2 regions of the Cyanobium sp. ATX 6E8 genome follow, and region 1 is predicted to be linked to the other one. Evidence: riboswitches for the same ligand, from Rfam matches in the RefSeq annotation. Region 1 holds a riboswitch; the other holds the start of a gene.
The links. Region 1 has a riboswitch for cobalamin ahead of KBY70_RS12020 (HupE/UreJ family protein). Riboswitches for the same ligand answer to the same signal wherever they lie in the genome.
Positions count from the first base shown of each region.

Region 2: another riboswitch for cobalamin. It lies ahead of KBY70_RS03055 (HupE/UreJ family protein); the one in region 1 lies ahead of KBY70_RS12020 (HupE/UreJ family protein).

Region 1 covers NZ_JAGQCT010000017.1:7-7,241, forward strand. The annotation lists partial or broken gene KBY70_RS12000 (hypothetical protein) at 1-185, opposite strand, end outside; gene KBY70_RS12005 (MerR family transcriptional regulator) at 473-859, opposite strand; gene KBY70_RS12010 (DUF3721 domain-containing protein) at 1,031-1,282, shown strand; gene KBY70_RS12015 (hypothetical protein) at 1,297-1,722, shown strand; cobalamin riboswitch at 1,780-1,948, shown strand; gene KBY70_RS12020 (HupE/UreJ family protein) at 1,972-2,577, shown strand; gene KBY70_RS12025 (GNAT family N-acetyltransferase) at 2,655-3,164, shown strand; gene KBY70_RS12030 (PPC domain-containing DNA-binding protein) at 3,161-3,574, shown strand; gene KBY70_RS12035 (transglutaminase family protein) at 3,738-5,468, opposite strand; gene KBY70_RS12040 (helix-turn-helix domain-containing protein) at 5,673-6,134, shown strand; gene KBY70_RS12045 (hypothetical protein) at 6,131-6,388, shown strand; gene KBY70_RS12050 (XRE family transcriptional regulator) at 6,618-7,229, opposite strand.
Region 2 covers NZ_JAGQCT010000002.1:187,927-195,167, reverse strand. The annotation lists gene KBY70_RS03080 (peroxiredoxin) at 1-388, shown strand, start outside; gene purQ (phosphoribosylformylglycinamidine synthase subunit PurQ) at 462-1,115, opposite strand; gene purS (phosphoribosylformylglycinamidine synthase subunit PurS) at 1,112-1,384, opposite strand; gene KBY70_RS03065 (hypothetical protein) at 1,634-1,906, shown strand; gene cobW (cobalamin biosynthesis protein CobW) at 1,903-3,021, opposite strand; gene KBY70_RS03055 (HupE/UreJ family protein) at 3,023-3,664, opposite strand; cobalamin riboswitch at 3,680-3,862, opposite strand; gene KBY70_RS03050 (pentapeptide repeat-containing protein) at 3,873-4,397, opposite strand; gene KBY70_RS03045 (uracil phosphoribosyltransferase) at 4,437-5,081, shown strand; gene KBY70_RS03040 (hypothetical protein) at 5,133-5,441, shown strand; gene ilvD (dihydroxy-acid dehydratase) at 5,501-7,171, shown strand; gene KBY70_RS03030 (hypothetical protein) at 7,175-7,241, opposite strand, start outside.

The sequences.
Region 1 (7,235 bases):
GCGTAGTCGAGCTGTTGGAAGGCTGCGGTGTAGTCGAACGCCTCCCCAAGCGGATTGGCGGCCGGGCTGTGCTGGTGCAGGATCCCGAGGTTGAGCTGCTGGGGCCACCAGTCGCGCGGCGCGGGGCCGCGGCCCGCCACCGCTGCTGCGCCGTGGTTGAAGGGGCACTTGCCGAGTTCGGTCATGGTGGCGCTGCTGGGATTTCATCCACTGTTCTGACCGTAGGCAGCACGATCTAGGCCGGATTGCGGTGGTCACAGTCCGTGACGGCTACCGTTGGGCTGCTGGGCCCTGAGCCCGCAACGGGCCCGGCCAGAACCCGAGCATGGCTATCTGCATCCAGGGGCCTGATCAAGCTGAGCGGGGTTTAGAGGCCGTCCATAGCCTTGGCTGATAAGCGCTCCCGGCTTGTTCGTTTCGGCGTCTGCCTAGTCGGCAATTGGAGAGAGCGGCGGAAACGAAAGCTCAGTGCTCAGCGGTCAGCTCTCCTGCCACCGCAGGTCTGCCAGCTGTCCAATAGGCGCGACAGCTCGTCTTTCATGGCGGCGAGCTCAGAGATCCGCAAGTTGATCGACTCCACCTTGGTCGCAATGCTGTCCTTTAAGACAGAGCAGTTGCACAGACCCGAGCGACGCACCTCCAGGATTCTCGACACCTCAGGGATCGCGACATCCATCGAGCGCAGGGCACGAATGATCGTGAGCTCAGCAAGATTCTCGTCATCAAACAAGCGGTAACCAGCGTCTGATCGTCCCTTGGGCTGGAGCAGTCCCTCGTCGCAGTAGAAGCGAATCGTCTTCACGGAAAGGCCTGTGCGCCTGGCCACCTCGCCGATGCGCAGGCCGGGAGTGGATGCCACTGACAGCGATCCTCGGCGGGCCATCGATCCCTCCACTGCATGGAAGCTTCCCAACGGTAGGCATCGGCAGGCTGCGAGAACCCTGAGCGCCAACCCTCCACCAGAGGCGCACTACTGGAGATGCCTGTTAGGGTTCTGTCCGGCAGGTTTTCTGCTCTCACCACCCTCCCGATGCCGCACCGTTTCAGTCCCTGGGGCGCCCCAGCGGTAGCCGCGCTGGGCGCCAACCTGTTGCTCTCGGCCGCCGGCCTTGCCGCGCCGGCCATCGGCACAGGCGGTGTGCCGGCCCTCTACCCAACCCAGGCAGAAGCGGAGAAGGCCGCCAAGCTGCACTTCAACTGCAAAGGGGCCCACAAGATGGGCAGCCAGTGGATGCCCTGTGCCAAGCACGGTGACGCTCCTGGCTCTGTGCACGCCCACTGAGGCCGTTCACTCCCATGGCCCAATGCGGTGACAAGCCCAAGCGGATTGCCTTCGGGGTGGCGCCCCTGGGCATCATCTCGATTGGCATCGTGCCGATGGGTGTGGTGAGCATCGGCGTGGTGCCAATGGGGGTCATCAGCCTCGGCGTGGTGGGGATGGGTGTCCTCAATGCCTGCGTGGTGGGGATGGGCGTGTTGGTGGTTGGCGTGAACGTGATGGGGGTCTGGTGGGCAGGTCTTGAGGGCATGGGGCCACGGCGCCTGGGGGCTCTTTCTGGTGCCCTGCATCAGCACCACCACGGTTCCGCCGGCCCGATGGCGCCGAACCTGATGGCCTACCCCACCCGCCAGGAGGCTTTGGAGCAAGCCCGCAAATTGGGCTGCAGCGGCGCCCATGCCATGGGATCCCGCTGGATGCCCTGCTCTGAGCACTCCCCATAGGGTCACGGTTTGGGCCCACCTGCTCGTGGCGGCGGTGGCCTCTGCGGTGCTGTCCAGCCATACAATGGAGAGATCGGTTCCAGCGGGTCACTCCCTGGAGGCAACGAGGAAAGTCCGGTGGGGTGCAGGTTTTGCCTGAGCCGAGTCCGGCACTGTCCCGCAGCTGTGATGGAGGCCACCAACGGCCGCCTCAGTCAGAACGCTCGCCGTGCACAACCTCTTCACCTCCGGCGCGGACCGGTTCTCTCAATGCCCCAGACCTTCTCAGCCAGAACTCTGGCCCTGATCGGTGGTGCGGCAGCACTGGCGCTGCTGCTCGATCAACCGGCTCAGGCCCATGGCATCGCCCACGGCGGCATCGCCGCCGGCTTCCTGCATCCGATCAGTGGAGTCGACCACCTGCTGCTGCTGATCGCCGTGGGGGCCGCAGCTTCCTGCATCTCGACCCAACTGCTGCTCTGGGCCCTGGCCGGTGCCGTCGGCGGCGGCGTCTTTGGGGCGATAGGAGGCACGTTGCCAGCACACGAGTTTCTCGCGGCGCTGGCAATCAGCGCGGTGGCGGTGCTGGTGCTGAGCTGCCTTCGTTCCAAGCAGGGTCCCCAGTTGGGTGCCTGTGCCGCCCTGGTGGCATCAGCGGTGGCGGTTCACGCCATGCTTCACGGGCTGGAGGCACCGGCTGACGGCTCTGCGGCGCTCTGGTGGTTGGGTGCCTTTGCCGGTTCAGTGCTGGTGAGCGGCGTCAGTTACCTAGTGCTGCGGCGTCTGCCCCTGGCCTGGACCCGGGGGGTGGCCCTGCTGCTCGCGCTCTGTGGTGGTGTGGCGGCGCTGGGGCCTGTTGGTCTGCTGATGCGCTGAGCCGCAACGGGGAAGGCTGCCCAGCTGGGGAACGAGGATCAGCCTCTGCTTGGTTCCTCTCCCCGGTCGTGCCCACCATGCCACTGCAGATCCGCCCCTATGAGGCGGCCGACTGGCCGGACGTGTGGGCTCTGCTGGAGCCGGTGTTCCGAGCTGGTGAAACGTTCCCCCATGACCCGGCCATCACGGAGGCAGAAGCACGGGTGGCCTGGGTGGAGCAGAGCCAGGCGGTGATGGTGGCTGTCGATCCGGCCGGGGCGGTGGTGGGCACCTACTACCTGAGGCCCAACTCTCTGGCCCTCGGCGCCCATGTCGCCAACGCGGGCTATGTGGTGGCTGAGCACTGCCGCCGCCAAGGGATCGGCAGCCGGCTCTGCCAGCACTCGCTGCAGGCGGCTCGGCGGCTGGGCTTTCGCTCGATGCAGTTCAACCTGGTGGTGAGCACCAACAACGCCGGCATCCACTGCTGGCAGAAGAATGGCTTCCAAGTGGTGGGCACCCTGCCGGGAGCATTCCGCCACCAGCGGTTGGGCTATGTGGATGCCCTGGTGATGGTGCAGGGGCTGCTGGAGGGGCCAACTCCATGAGGGTGGTGCCACTGCGCTTCAGTCCCGGCGACGACCTGCGCCTGGCGCTGGAAACCTGGATGGCTCAGCAGCAGGAGCAGGCTGGCTGCGTGATCAGCGCCGTTGGCAGCTTGTCGGTGCTCCAGCTGCGGCTGGCCGGCAAGCAGGAGAGCACCACGATCACGGGCGACCTGGAGATCCTCAGCCTCGCGGGCACGCTCTCGCCCGATGGGGTTCACCTCCATGTGGCTGTGGCCGACAGCCGCGGCACCGTGATCGGGGGCCATCTCTGCGCCGGCTCGCTGGTGCGCACCACCGCTGAGCTGATGGTTGGCCTGCTTGCGGAGTGGCGCTTCTGCCGGCAGCTGGATCCAGCTACCGGCTACGCCGAGCTGCAGATTCATCCCAGTGAACCCATCAGCGGCTCTTGATGCATAAGTTGTGCGAGCTAATGCAGCCCACCTGGAAAGACTTGCCCATTTTCTGGATCGTCGCGCAGTTGTTATTCGGACTACTGAGGCAAAAGTTGCTCGGCAACTAAAAGCTCAGCAGATCGATGAAGGTGATATCGAGCTCGCTTCCAAGCGGATCCCGCTAGTTCCTTTGAGTTCGATCACCAACGCGCTGCAATTGTTCAGACTGGCCGGCGTTATCGTTCTCAGGAAGATTGCTGAGCCTCATATCTATCGTGCAGGCCTCGCCCTGAAGCAGGGGCCAAGGCGGCCCCGCAGGTTTCAGGGGCGCAGGCTCCAGAAGCGATTGAAAGCAACCGTTGCCATCGTCCAGTCGCCAGGCCGCCACGCTCCGCCCGCTTAAATCGACGAGGCGCAGGCTGAGCGGCACATTCAGGGGCAGGCGGGGGTGGAGGCACGGGTAAAGAGCGCTCTGCCGGTAACGCAGCCCGATCGGCTGGGCTGGATCGGCAGGCCATCTCAGTGGTCTGTCGTTGAGATAAAGCTGAAACTGGCGGCGCATAGGGCCATTGGCACACAGCTCGAGGCGGCGCATCGAACTGTCCACGAAGCGGCTGGTGAACCCTCCCTCCACCGGGGTGTCGCAGAGCAAGGGCCAAGGCTCGAGTGCCTCACGAATGTCCAGGTCAGCGCCGCTGATGGGCTCGCTCCAATGCAGCAGCTGGGGGAATCGCCACCTCCAGATCTGGCGAAACACGCCGGATTCAAGCGGCAGACCAGCGGCGGCCAGATCAGCCAGCACGGCTTTGAGATCGGCCCAGAGCTGGCTGGGCAGCAGGGCCCGATCGTGAAGCTCCTCGCCCCAGGGGCGTAGCCCACGCGGCCGCTTCTGAGGATCCAGCAGGTGCACGGCCAATGCCCGCCAGAGCAGGGCCACGGCGCTGCTCCAGTGGTGGTTGGGCATCGATTCCAGCGCCCGGAATTCGATCAGGCCTTGGCAGCCTCCTGGCCAGGCTGGGTTCCAGAACTTATCCAGGCTGATCTCACTGCGATGGGTGTTGCCGCTGCGGTCGGCGTGCAGGTGACGCAGGGTTTCGCTGATCGCAACCCGCTGATCGCCGCTGCCCAGTTGCTCGAGGGTTGCACGGGCCAGCACCAGATCGAGCCAGTTGGCACTGCCTTCGTCGGGGCGTGGGGCCTGGGAGGCGGGCCCCACGCAGGGGCCGCTGAAGAGGTAAGCCAGGCATGGGTGATGCTGCCAGTAGCGCAGGATCCCCACCAGCCAGGCGGGGCGCGCAAAAAACGGGTGGCGCTCAGGTTCCAGCGATGGTCCGCCCCAGAGCAGGTGGTTGCCGCCGCCGGTGCCGACCTGACGTGCGTCGCGCCACTGCCAGGACCGCAGTCCCACAGCTGCACCGGCCTGCTCCAGGCACTCCAGCCAGTTGGCGTACTCGTGCCAGCAGCTGCACACCGGCAGGTTCACCTCAAGAACGCCGGGGTCAGCGGTGATCCCCAGCACCTGCCAGTGGCCAGCCGTGTCGAGCGGCAACACGCCGCTGAGCTCGGGTTCGCTCCAGAGTGCGCTGGCAGCAGCAATCGCTGTGAGCAGCTGCTCCAGCCGCAGGCGATCCAGGGGCGGCAGAAACAGTCCCCAGCCCTGGGGTGTGATCTCGAGGGTGAGCACCTGGCGGGGAACATCCTGAGGAAAGTGCTGCAGTGGCAGGCGCAGCCCAGCGGGTCCAGGCGCCGGGAGCAGGGTGCGCCGTTCTTTGGCCAGGGGCCAGAGCAGCGCCTGCCAGCGCTGATCGTCGTGACTGAGGGGGGCGGCCCAAACCTGGCGCTCTGGGTTCAGCGGATCGACCAGCGCAATCGGGTGCAACTCGCAGCCCAGGCCGGCCCCGATCGCAGCCAAGAGAGCGGGAGCGGCTGAAGCCTCCAGGGGCCGGCGTGGCTGTGAGTCCAGGCGTTGGGGCCAGCGCACCAGGGGGCCTCCACCACCCCCTCTGCCAGGAAAGTTGACGCCTCTCCATTCCGGTCACTTTTCCACCAGGGGGCTTGATGGAGCAGAGCAATGCGTCGCTACAGCGAGGCCGTCAAAGCTGATGTGAGAAGGCGGATGAGTCCGCCGCACCGCCAGAGCGTGGCCCAGATCTCAGCCGAGCTGGGCATTCACGTGGTCACCCTCTACAACTGGAGGAAGACCTGGCGGTTGCAGGGAGAGGTGGTGCCGGCATCCGAGAAGGAACCTGAGGGCTGGGGTGCCACCGACAAGTTCACGGTGGTGTTGGAAACCGCTGGGCTGAACGCCACCGAGCTCAGTGCCTACTGCCGCGAGCGGGGTCTGTACCCGGAACAAGTGGAACGCTGGCGGCAGGCATCCCAGGATGCCAATGAAAAGCCAGTGCTCACCTTGAAAGAGCAGAAGGAGCTGGAGAAGCTCCGTGCCCAGGACCAGCGGGAAATCAAGCGGCTCAAGCAGGAGCTCAGGCGGAAGGAGAAGGCTCTGGCGGAGGCGGCAGCACTGCTGATCGCCTCAAAAAAGATTCAGGCCTTCTGGGGAGAGGACGGGGACGATTGACCTCGCCCACCGACCGCCAGAAGGCTCTGCAGATCCTCGATGAAGGCATTGAAGGTGGTGCCCGTGCCAGCGAGCTTGTCGCCGACCGGCCAACTTCATTGTCGGCAGACAGCATCACCGTGACCCGCAACTTGTTGCGGCCGTGGATGTCGACCAGCTGGGCGCTGAAGGCAATGCCCGAGGCAAAGGCTGGTCTGGCTGCTTCGACCACAGCATCTAGATCAAGTGATGGAACGGCCTGCACCTGCTCCTGAAAGGAGGCCAGGGCGACAGTGAGAGCTCGCTCGGCACTGCCCTTTTCGTCGAGCAGTTCAAGAGCGTCGGTTGGCACGCCTGCGCGTGCGAGGGATTGGGTCATGACATCAGAGAGCCGGGCTTGTGCCCGCTGGCCTGAACTTAGCGGCTTGCTAACGCTAGGCGCAACTCCAGGCTCTGCTTGCAATCGTCTGGGTTGTCCCTGGCTGCGTCCGCCAGAGCGGCCGATCAGGCACCCAGCGCTTTCTGCTCCCAGGCGCCGATCCACTGCTCGGGAAGGAAATCCTCGCCATCAACCCAGAGCTGGGCCAGCTCAACCGAGCTGTAGTCGTCGATGGCCAGCACCTCTGAGAAACGCTTCTGGTGCTCCTTCGGTGCACCCTTGACCAGCTGCTCCAGGGCTTGGGTGACGTCGAGACCGCCTTCCTTGATCACGCGGCGCACGTGCTGGCGCCATTTCTGACAGATCTCCTCGGCGCGCTTCGAGGTCAGGGTCGGCGCTGGCGCTGCTTGAAAGGCCCTGGGCACCGGCACACAGCCGATGTAGCAGCTCCAGAAGTCCACGGCATCCCAGAGCTTGCCGTCATCGCCGTGTAGGGGCTCCGCATCCTTCAACTGGTCCTTCAACCGCTGCGACTTGACCGGTCCCCAGTCCTTCTCCTCCAGGCGACGGTTGAGCTCCTCGAGCTGGAAGAAGGCCTTCTGGCGCAGCTCACCGGCCTTGCCCTGCTCTATCACCGAGAGATTCCCGTAGGAGATCACCTCAAACTCGGCTTCTGTGCCCCATTCACAGGCGGTGTACTGGGTCCAGCCGTTACGGCGCCGCCAGTTGAGAAGCATCTTCCC
Region 2 (7,241 bases), on a different contig from region 1:
AGTGCTGGGTGTCTCGGTGGACAGCCAGTTCAGCCACCTGGCCTGGGTGCAGACCGATCGTAAAAACGGCGGCATCGGTGACATCGCCTATCCCCTGGTGGCCGACCTCAAGAAGGACATCGCTCGCGCCTACGAGGTGCTCGACGAGGAAGCCGGCGTGGCCCTGCGCGGTCTGTTCATCATCGATCCCGATGGTGTGATCATGCAGAGCACCATCAACAACCTGCCCGTCGGCCGCAGCGTCGACGAGACCCTGCGTCTGCTGCAGGCCTTCCAGCACATCCGCAACAACCCCGACGAGGTCTGCCCCGCCAACTGGACCCCCGGCGACAAGACCATGAATCCTGATCCCGTGAAGAGCAAGGAGTTCTTCGCCGCTGTCAACTGATCCGTTCAGTTCGGGTCCCCAGCTGGACCATCCGCAGGGGGCCTACCGGCCCCCCTTTTTTATTGACCCTCGCTCAGCCTTTGAGGCTCGCCAGCAACCGGTGGCCGTCCAGGCCGCCGATCATGGGGTCGCAGGCCCGCTCGGGGTGGGGCATCAGGCCGAGCACGTTGCCGGTGGCATTGGTCAGGCCGGCCACATCCCCCACAGATCCATTCGGATTGCTGGCATAGCGAAGTACCACTTGGCCGTTGGCCTCCAATTCCGCCAGTTGTTGGGGGTCGCATTGGTAGCGCCCTTCCCCGTGAGCAATCGGCAGCACGATCTGCTCGTCGTGGGCGTAGCTCTGCAACCAGCGGCAGAATCCGGGCTGCACGCGCAAACCCGTGGGCTCGCACAGGAAGTGGAGCTTGGCGTTGCGGGTCAGGGCTCCGGGCAGCAGACCCAGCTCCGTGAGCACCTGAAATCCGTTGCAGATGCCGAGCACGGCGCCACCGGCCTGGGCAAAGTCCCGCAGTGACTCCAGCACGGGCGCAAAGCGGGCGATGGCGCCGCAGCGCAGGTAGTCGCCATAGCTGAAACCGCCAGGAATGACCACGGCGTCGAGGCCGCTGAGATCGCGGTCTTCATGCCAGAGGAAGCGGGTTGGCAGCCCCACACAGCCCTCCAGGGCCCAGCGCACGTCCCGGTCGCAGTTGGAGCCAGGAAACACCACGATCCCTACCGTCATGGCTGCTGCTCCCCGTTGCCGTCCAGCAGCTCCAGGCACCAGTTCTCGATCACGGGGTTGGCCAGCAGCCGATCACTGAGCAATTCCAGTTGGCTCTGGGCGACCTGGCGATCGGTGGCCTCAAGCTCCAATTCGATCGATTTGCCGATGCGCAACTGACGGATCCCTTCCACCCCCAATCGAGCGGCTGCCGCCCTGGTGGCCTCTCCAGCGGGATCAAGCACCGATGGCCTGAGCGAAACCTGAACACGAGCGCGGAAAACGGGCACCTGAGGAGCTGGAGGTTTGTTAAATCTTGGCAGCCCGGTGGACCTTCACCCGCGCCGCTGATCAGCTTGAAGGCAGCCCCCCTGTCGTCCGGCCGTGTCCCGGTTTAACAACCCATCTCCGCGCTGCCTGCATCGCTGCCTGTCAGCGCCTGGACAGGTGGCGCTGTGGGTTGCTGTTGCGGCCTTGGGGGGCCTGTTTAAGCCCGCGGCCACCATGGCCGGGCCCACAAGCCGAGAAGTGCCTCTGCCGTGCCGCTTCGCTGCAGGGTTGGGGATGGGCCATGGCAGGGCTGCGCCATGGAGGTGGAGGAGCTTGGAGCGCGCTGGACCCTTGTGGTGGGCAAGCGCCGCATTGGCTTCCGCCACGACGGCTCGGGCACGGTGCGCATGCAGAACCCAATTCGCGGCCACCAGCGTGGATCGAGTGGCGGCAACTGGATCGCCGTGGAAACCTCCTGGATCGCTGGCCCGGCCCTCTGCTGGAACGGCGTCTGCGCCCAGGGTGACATTCCCCTCGACTAAGCGGCCCTGGTATTGAGCTGGTTGGCCTGCTGCAGGGAGGCTTCGATCGCCCCCTGGTCGAGTTGAAATCCCAGCACCACCAGCTCAAGCCCAGGGCTATGAGTGTCGGCGTCAGTTGGGGCAGCGCCCCCCGCGTCAAACCAGCACTCCAGGCGGGGGCCCACTGCCTGAATCTGCAGGGGACGGGCCTTACCCGGCAGCCAAAGCCGTCCCTTGAGGCGGATCACTGCGCTTTGGCGCAGCAGCTGCGCCAGCTGTTGCTCCAAAGCCTGGCGCCCAAACGCACCTGGAAGATCCAGGGCCAGCGCTTCGATCGCTACATGGCTGTGATCGTGGTGCTCATGGTCGTGGTGCTCATGGTCGTGGTGGGCATGCGCATCGTGGTGGCCTTCGTGATCATCAGAGCGATCGTTGCTGGCCCGGCGTTCCAGGCCCAGGACGAGCTCAGGATCGACGTTTCCGCGGGCAACCGGAAGCACAACGGCCCCTGGCCGGAGCAGGGGCTTGAGGCGCTGATGCACGGCCTCCATGGCCTCTGAGGCGAGGCAATCGGCACGGCTCATCAGCACCAGATCAGCCGCCTCCAGCTGCTCCGCAAACAACGCATCAATGGCTGAGGCGTGGTCAAGGCTGGGGTCGGCCAGGCGCTGCGCCTCGAGGGCCGCAGGATCGGCCACCACGCTGCCGGCGGCCAATGCCTCACCATCAACCATGGCCACCACCCCATGGAGGCGGATCCGCGTGCGGATCTCGGGCCAGTGCAGGGCGGCAATCAAGGGCTCGGGCAGGGCCAGACCACTGGTCTCGACCACGATTCCATCGAGGTTGTCGGTTCGCTCCAGAAGCCGCTCCATGGTGGGGAGGAAGTCTTCCTGCACGGTGCAGCAGAGGCAGCCATTGGCCAGCTCAATCAGCCGACTGTCTACGTCGTCGTCGGGGCAGAACCCACAGCTGCGCAGCAGGGCCCCATCGATGCCGACCTCACCGAATTCGTTGACCAGCACAGCCAGCCTTTGACCGCTGTGCAGCAACAAATGCCGCAACAAGGTTGTTTTGCCGGCACCCAGAAAACCGGTCACCACGGTGACCGGCAGGCGTCCGCTTGGGTTGGCCATCTCAGGCCGCCAGCCCGGCCAAGGCCCAGGTGCCGCCGCAGCCGATCAGGGCCAAGGCCAGCCAGCGCAGGGCGGTGGGGGAGAGGCGAGACACGGCAGGCCGCAGCACCACGAGAGACATCACCAACAGAGCTGCCTGGGAGAGCAGCAATCCAAAGCCGTAGGCCGTGAGCGGCATGGTGCTCCAGCCGAACACCGGGCCGCTCAGCACGTAGCCGTGCAGGGCCATCGCAGGCAACAGCGTCAGGGCTGGCAGGCGACGCAGCAACACCAAAGCCTCCACAACGAGGGTGGTTGCCACGAGGATCTCGGCCCCGGGCAAGCCAGGCCAGATGAGACCGGAGGCACTGCCCAGCAGACCCACCACCAGCAGGCCCAGGGCCCAGCGCAGGCGGCGCTGCAGTCCCACCAGGGAGAGCGCGAGCAGGAAGAGCAGGTGGTCTGGCCCCAACACCGGGTGGGCCAGACCGCTCAAGATCCCGTTCAGCACAGTCGGCTGCATCGCGCTGAGATCGGCGACGTGGTGAGCCAACGCCGGAGCTGCGCTCCAGAAGGGGATCAGGAGCAGGGACGCCAGCAGGCCGAGGCCCAATGCCTGTGCGGCCTGGGGCGAGCCGAAACGATGCAAATCCAGAGGTGTCATGGGGCCGGTCCGCGCCGTAGATCAATCAACACCGGCGGGCGTTCTGACTGGGCGGCTGGTCGAGACCAGTTCCCGGGAGGGGACGGATCGATCAAAAGCGCGCCTTCACAGCTGCGGGACAGCGCCGGATTTGCACCGGACTTTCCCCCTTACCTCCGGTGGCTGTTCCCCACCGGAACCGGAGCGCTAATGGTATCCGGCTGAAGCCCTACCGGCACGCCAGGCTGTCCCGGGTCTCCACCCCCGTCACCGGGTTGACCCCAGCGGCGCGTTTGCACAGTGCCTTCTGTTCCGGCAAATCCAGAACCGCATCAGTGAAGTCGGCACCTTCAATGTTGGCGCCCTTGAAGTGGCTCTGCATCAGCATGGCGTTGCGAAACAGGGCCCCGCGCAGGTCCGCATCTTCGAAATGGCTGGAAAAGGCCACCGCGTCCTCCAGGTTGGCCTCCCGCAGATCGGCGCCCTGCAGGTCGCTGCTGTTGAACACCGCACCCCGCAGATCTGCCGCGCTCAGATCAAAACCCGCCAGCGACGCTTTGAGAAATTCCTGCTGCTGCAGGTTGCGGCCGTGCATATCGGGCTGGAGATCCTGAAGTGAACGCTGGCTACGCAGCTCCGGAGCCGTAATGGCCGAGGCCGGCGCCACCCCCAAGCTCCACACCAGCACCAGCGTCAGGCACGCCACAACCCATCGGGACCAACGGCTCTCAGTTCTGGAGGAATGGGAGCCCATGGGCGCGCACTTACGGTGAGCCATCAAGTTATGTCAACCATGGCGATGGCCTTGCGGGTTGTAGTCCCGCCCCACCCCCTGATCGCCCACTGGCTGGGCGTGCTGCGGGATCGCCACACCCCCCCTGCTCTTTACGTCACGGCCACCGCTGAGCTCGGGCGATGGCTCACCTATGAGGCCCTGCGCGATTGGTTACCCCACCGGCGCCTGGTGCTCGATACCCACCTCGGTCCGTGTGAGGCCGATCTGGTTGATCCGGCGATTCCCTTGCTGGCCCTGCCCCATCTCACGGCGGGCCTAGGCCTCTGGCAGGGCGCCCAAACCGTGATTCCTGCGGCCCAAGTGCGGCACCTGTGGGACCACGGCGGAGTCCTGACCGGTTTGGATGGCCCGATTGAATCCCGCTGTGGAGTGCTGGTGTTCACAGCTGAACTGGCTGACGGGACGTCGTTAATCCAGCTGCTCGATCAATTGGCCACCCTCGGCGTAAGCGGCGATCGGCTGCGGGTGGTAACCGCGCTGGCTTCGGGTCCCGGTCTCAAGGCGGTGGGAGAACGCCATGGCGCCCTCACCTTGTACACGGCGGGGATCGATCCAGATCTCAATGAACCGGGTCAGATCGTGCCCGGTATCGGCCCGGTGGCCGAGCGCCTCTTTGGCGGCACGGTGGTTGCCACCCCGTGATGGAATCCAGCCCAGCCCATGCCTAGGCTGGTAAGAGAGCAACTGTCAGCAATGGGCGATCGCAACGGCTGTTCCACCCAAGGGGGCGGCGGATCGGCCCTCAGCGTCATGGCCGGGGCCGTGATCGGTGCCGCTGGTTTGGCCTGGTGGTTGCTGTCGGAGGCTGAACGGCGCCGCCAACAGCCTCGCCAGCCACGTTCCCTACGGCTCTCAGCCCTGCGGACCCCGGTGTCCGCCGAAGTTGGCACAGGCACGCCGAGCGAGCCGCACGAGCGCGACCTGCACGATCGCGTGCACGAGCTCAACCAGGCCATCGACGATGTGCGCCGTCAGCTGGAATCCATGAACACCCAAGGCTGAGGCCACTGGCGGCTCAGGGCCGGTGGGTAGGTTTTCCATCAGAGACACCGCAGCCGCCCATGCTTCGCTCCGCCGCGATTACCCAGGGGATCCAGCGCTCCCCCAACCGCGCCATGCTGCGGGCTGTTGGCTTCGGTGACGGCGATTTCAGCAAACCGATCATCGGCATTGCCAACGGTTACAGCACGATCACGCCGTGCAACCTCGGCTTGAACGAGCTGGCCCAACGGGCGGAAGCGGCTGCCCATGCGGCCGGGGCGATGCCCCAACTGTTCGGCACCATCACGGTGAGCGACGGCATTTCGATGGGCACCGAGGGGATGAAGTATTCCCTGGTAAGCCGGGAGGTGATCGCTGATTCGATTGAAACGGCCTGCAACGGCCAGAGCATGGATGCTCTGCTGGCGATCGGTGGCTGCGACAAAAACATGCCCGGCGCCATGTTGGCCATGGCCCGCATGAACATTCCTTCCATTTTTGTGTATGGCGGCACGATCAAGCCCGGCAAACTCGGCGCCTGCGATCTCACCGTGGTGAGCGCCTTTGAGGCGGTGGGCCAATACAGCGGCGGCCGCATTGACGAGCAGGAGCTCACGGCGATCGAGAAGAACGCCTGTCCGGGCGCCGGCAGCTGCGGCGGCATGTTTACCGCCAACACGATGAGCGCCGCCTTTGAGGTGCTGGGTCTGAGCCTGCCGTACAGCTCCACCATGGCGGCCGAGGATCCCGAAAAGGCCGATAGCGCCGCCCGCAGCGCCGAGGTGCTGGTCGAAGCAATCAAAGCCAACATCTGTCCCCGCGATCTGCTCACCCGCGAAGCCTTTGAGAACGCCATCAGCGTGATCATGGCGGTGGGTGGATCGACCAACTCGGTGCTCCACCTGCTGGCCGTGGCCCGCACCGCCGGGGTCGATCTCTCGATCGACGACTTCGAGACCATCCGCCAGCGGGTGCCGGTGATCTGCGACCTCAAGCCCAGTGGCCGTTACGTGACCGTTGAGCTGCACCAGGCCGGCGGCATCCCCCAGGTCATGAAGCTGCTGCTCGATGCCGGTCTGCTCCACGGCGACTGCAAGACCATCGAGGGCAAGACCCTCAAGGAGGTGCTCGCTGAGGTGCCCTCTGCGCCGCCCGCAGGGCAGGACGTGATCCGCCCCCTCAGCAATCCGCTCTATGCCAAGGGGCACCTGGCGATTCTCAAGGGCAACCTGGCCGAAGAAGGTGCTGTGGCCAAGATCAGCGGCGTCAAGAATCCGGTAATCACTGGCCCGGCCCGGGTGTTTGAAAGCGAGGAATCCTGTCTGGCCGCGATCCTCGACAAGCAGATCCAACCCGGTGATGTGGTCGTGGTGCGCCAGGAGGGTCCCGTTGGAGGACCGGGCATGCGCGAGATGCTGAGCCCCACCGCCGCGATCGTGGGCCAGGGGATGCTGGATTCGGTGGCCCTGATCACCGATGGTCGTTTTTCCGGTGGCTCCTTCGGCCTGGTGGTGGGCCACGTGGCCCCCGAGGCCGCCGTGGGTGGCACCATCGGCTTGGTGCACGAGAGCGACAGCATCACCGTGGACGCCAACCAGCTGCTGATCCAGCTCAATGTCAGCGACGATGAGATCGCTCAGCGCCGCGCGGCCTGGACCAGGCCCGCACCCCGCTACAAAACGGGAGTGCTGGGCAAATACGCCCGTCAGGTGAGCTCCAGCAGCCTGGGGGCCGTCACCGATCAACCCTGACCATCAGTCGACGGGAATCAACAGGGCCCTGAGCCGCCTCGCCAGGGCCTCCAGGGGCGCACCATCTGCA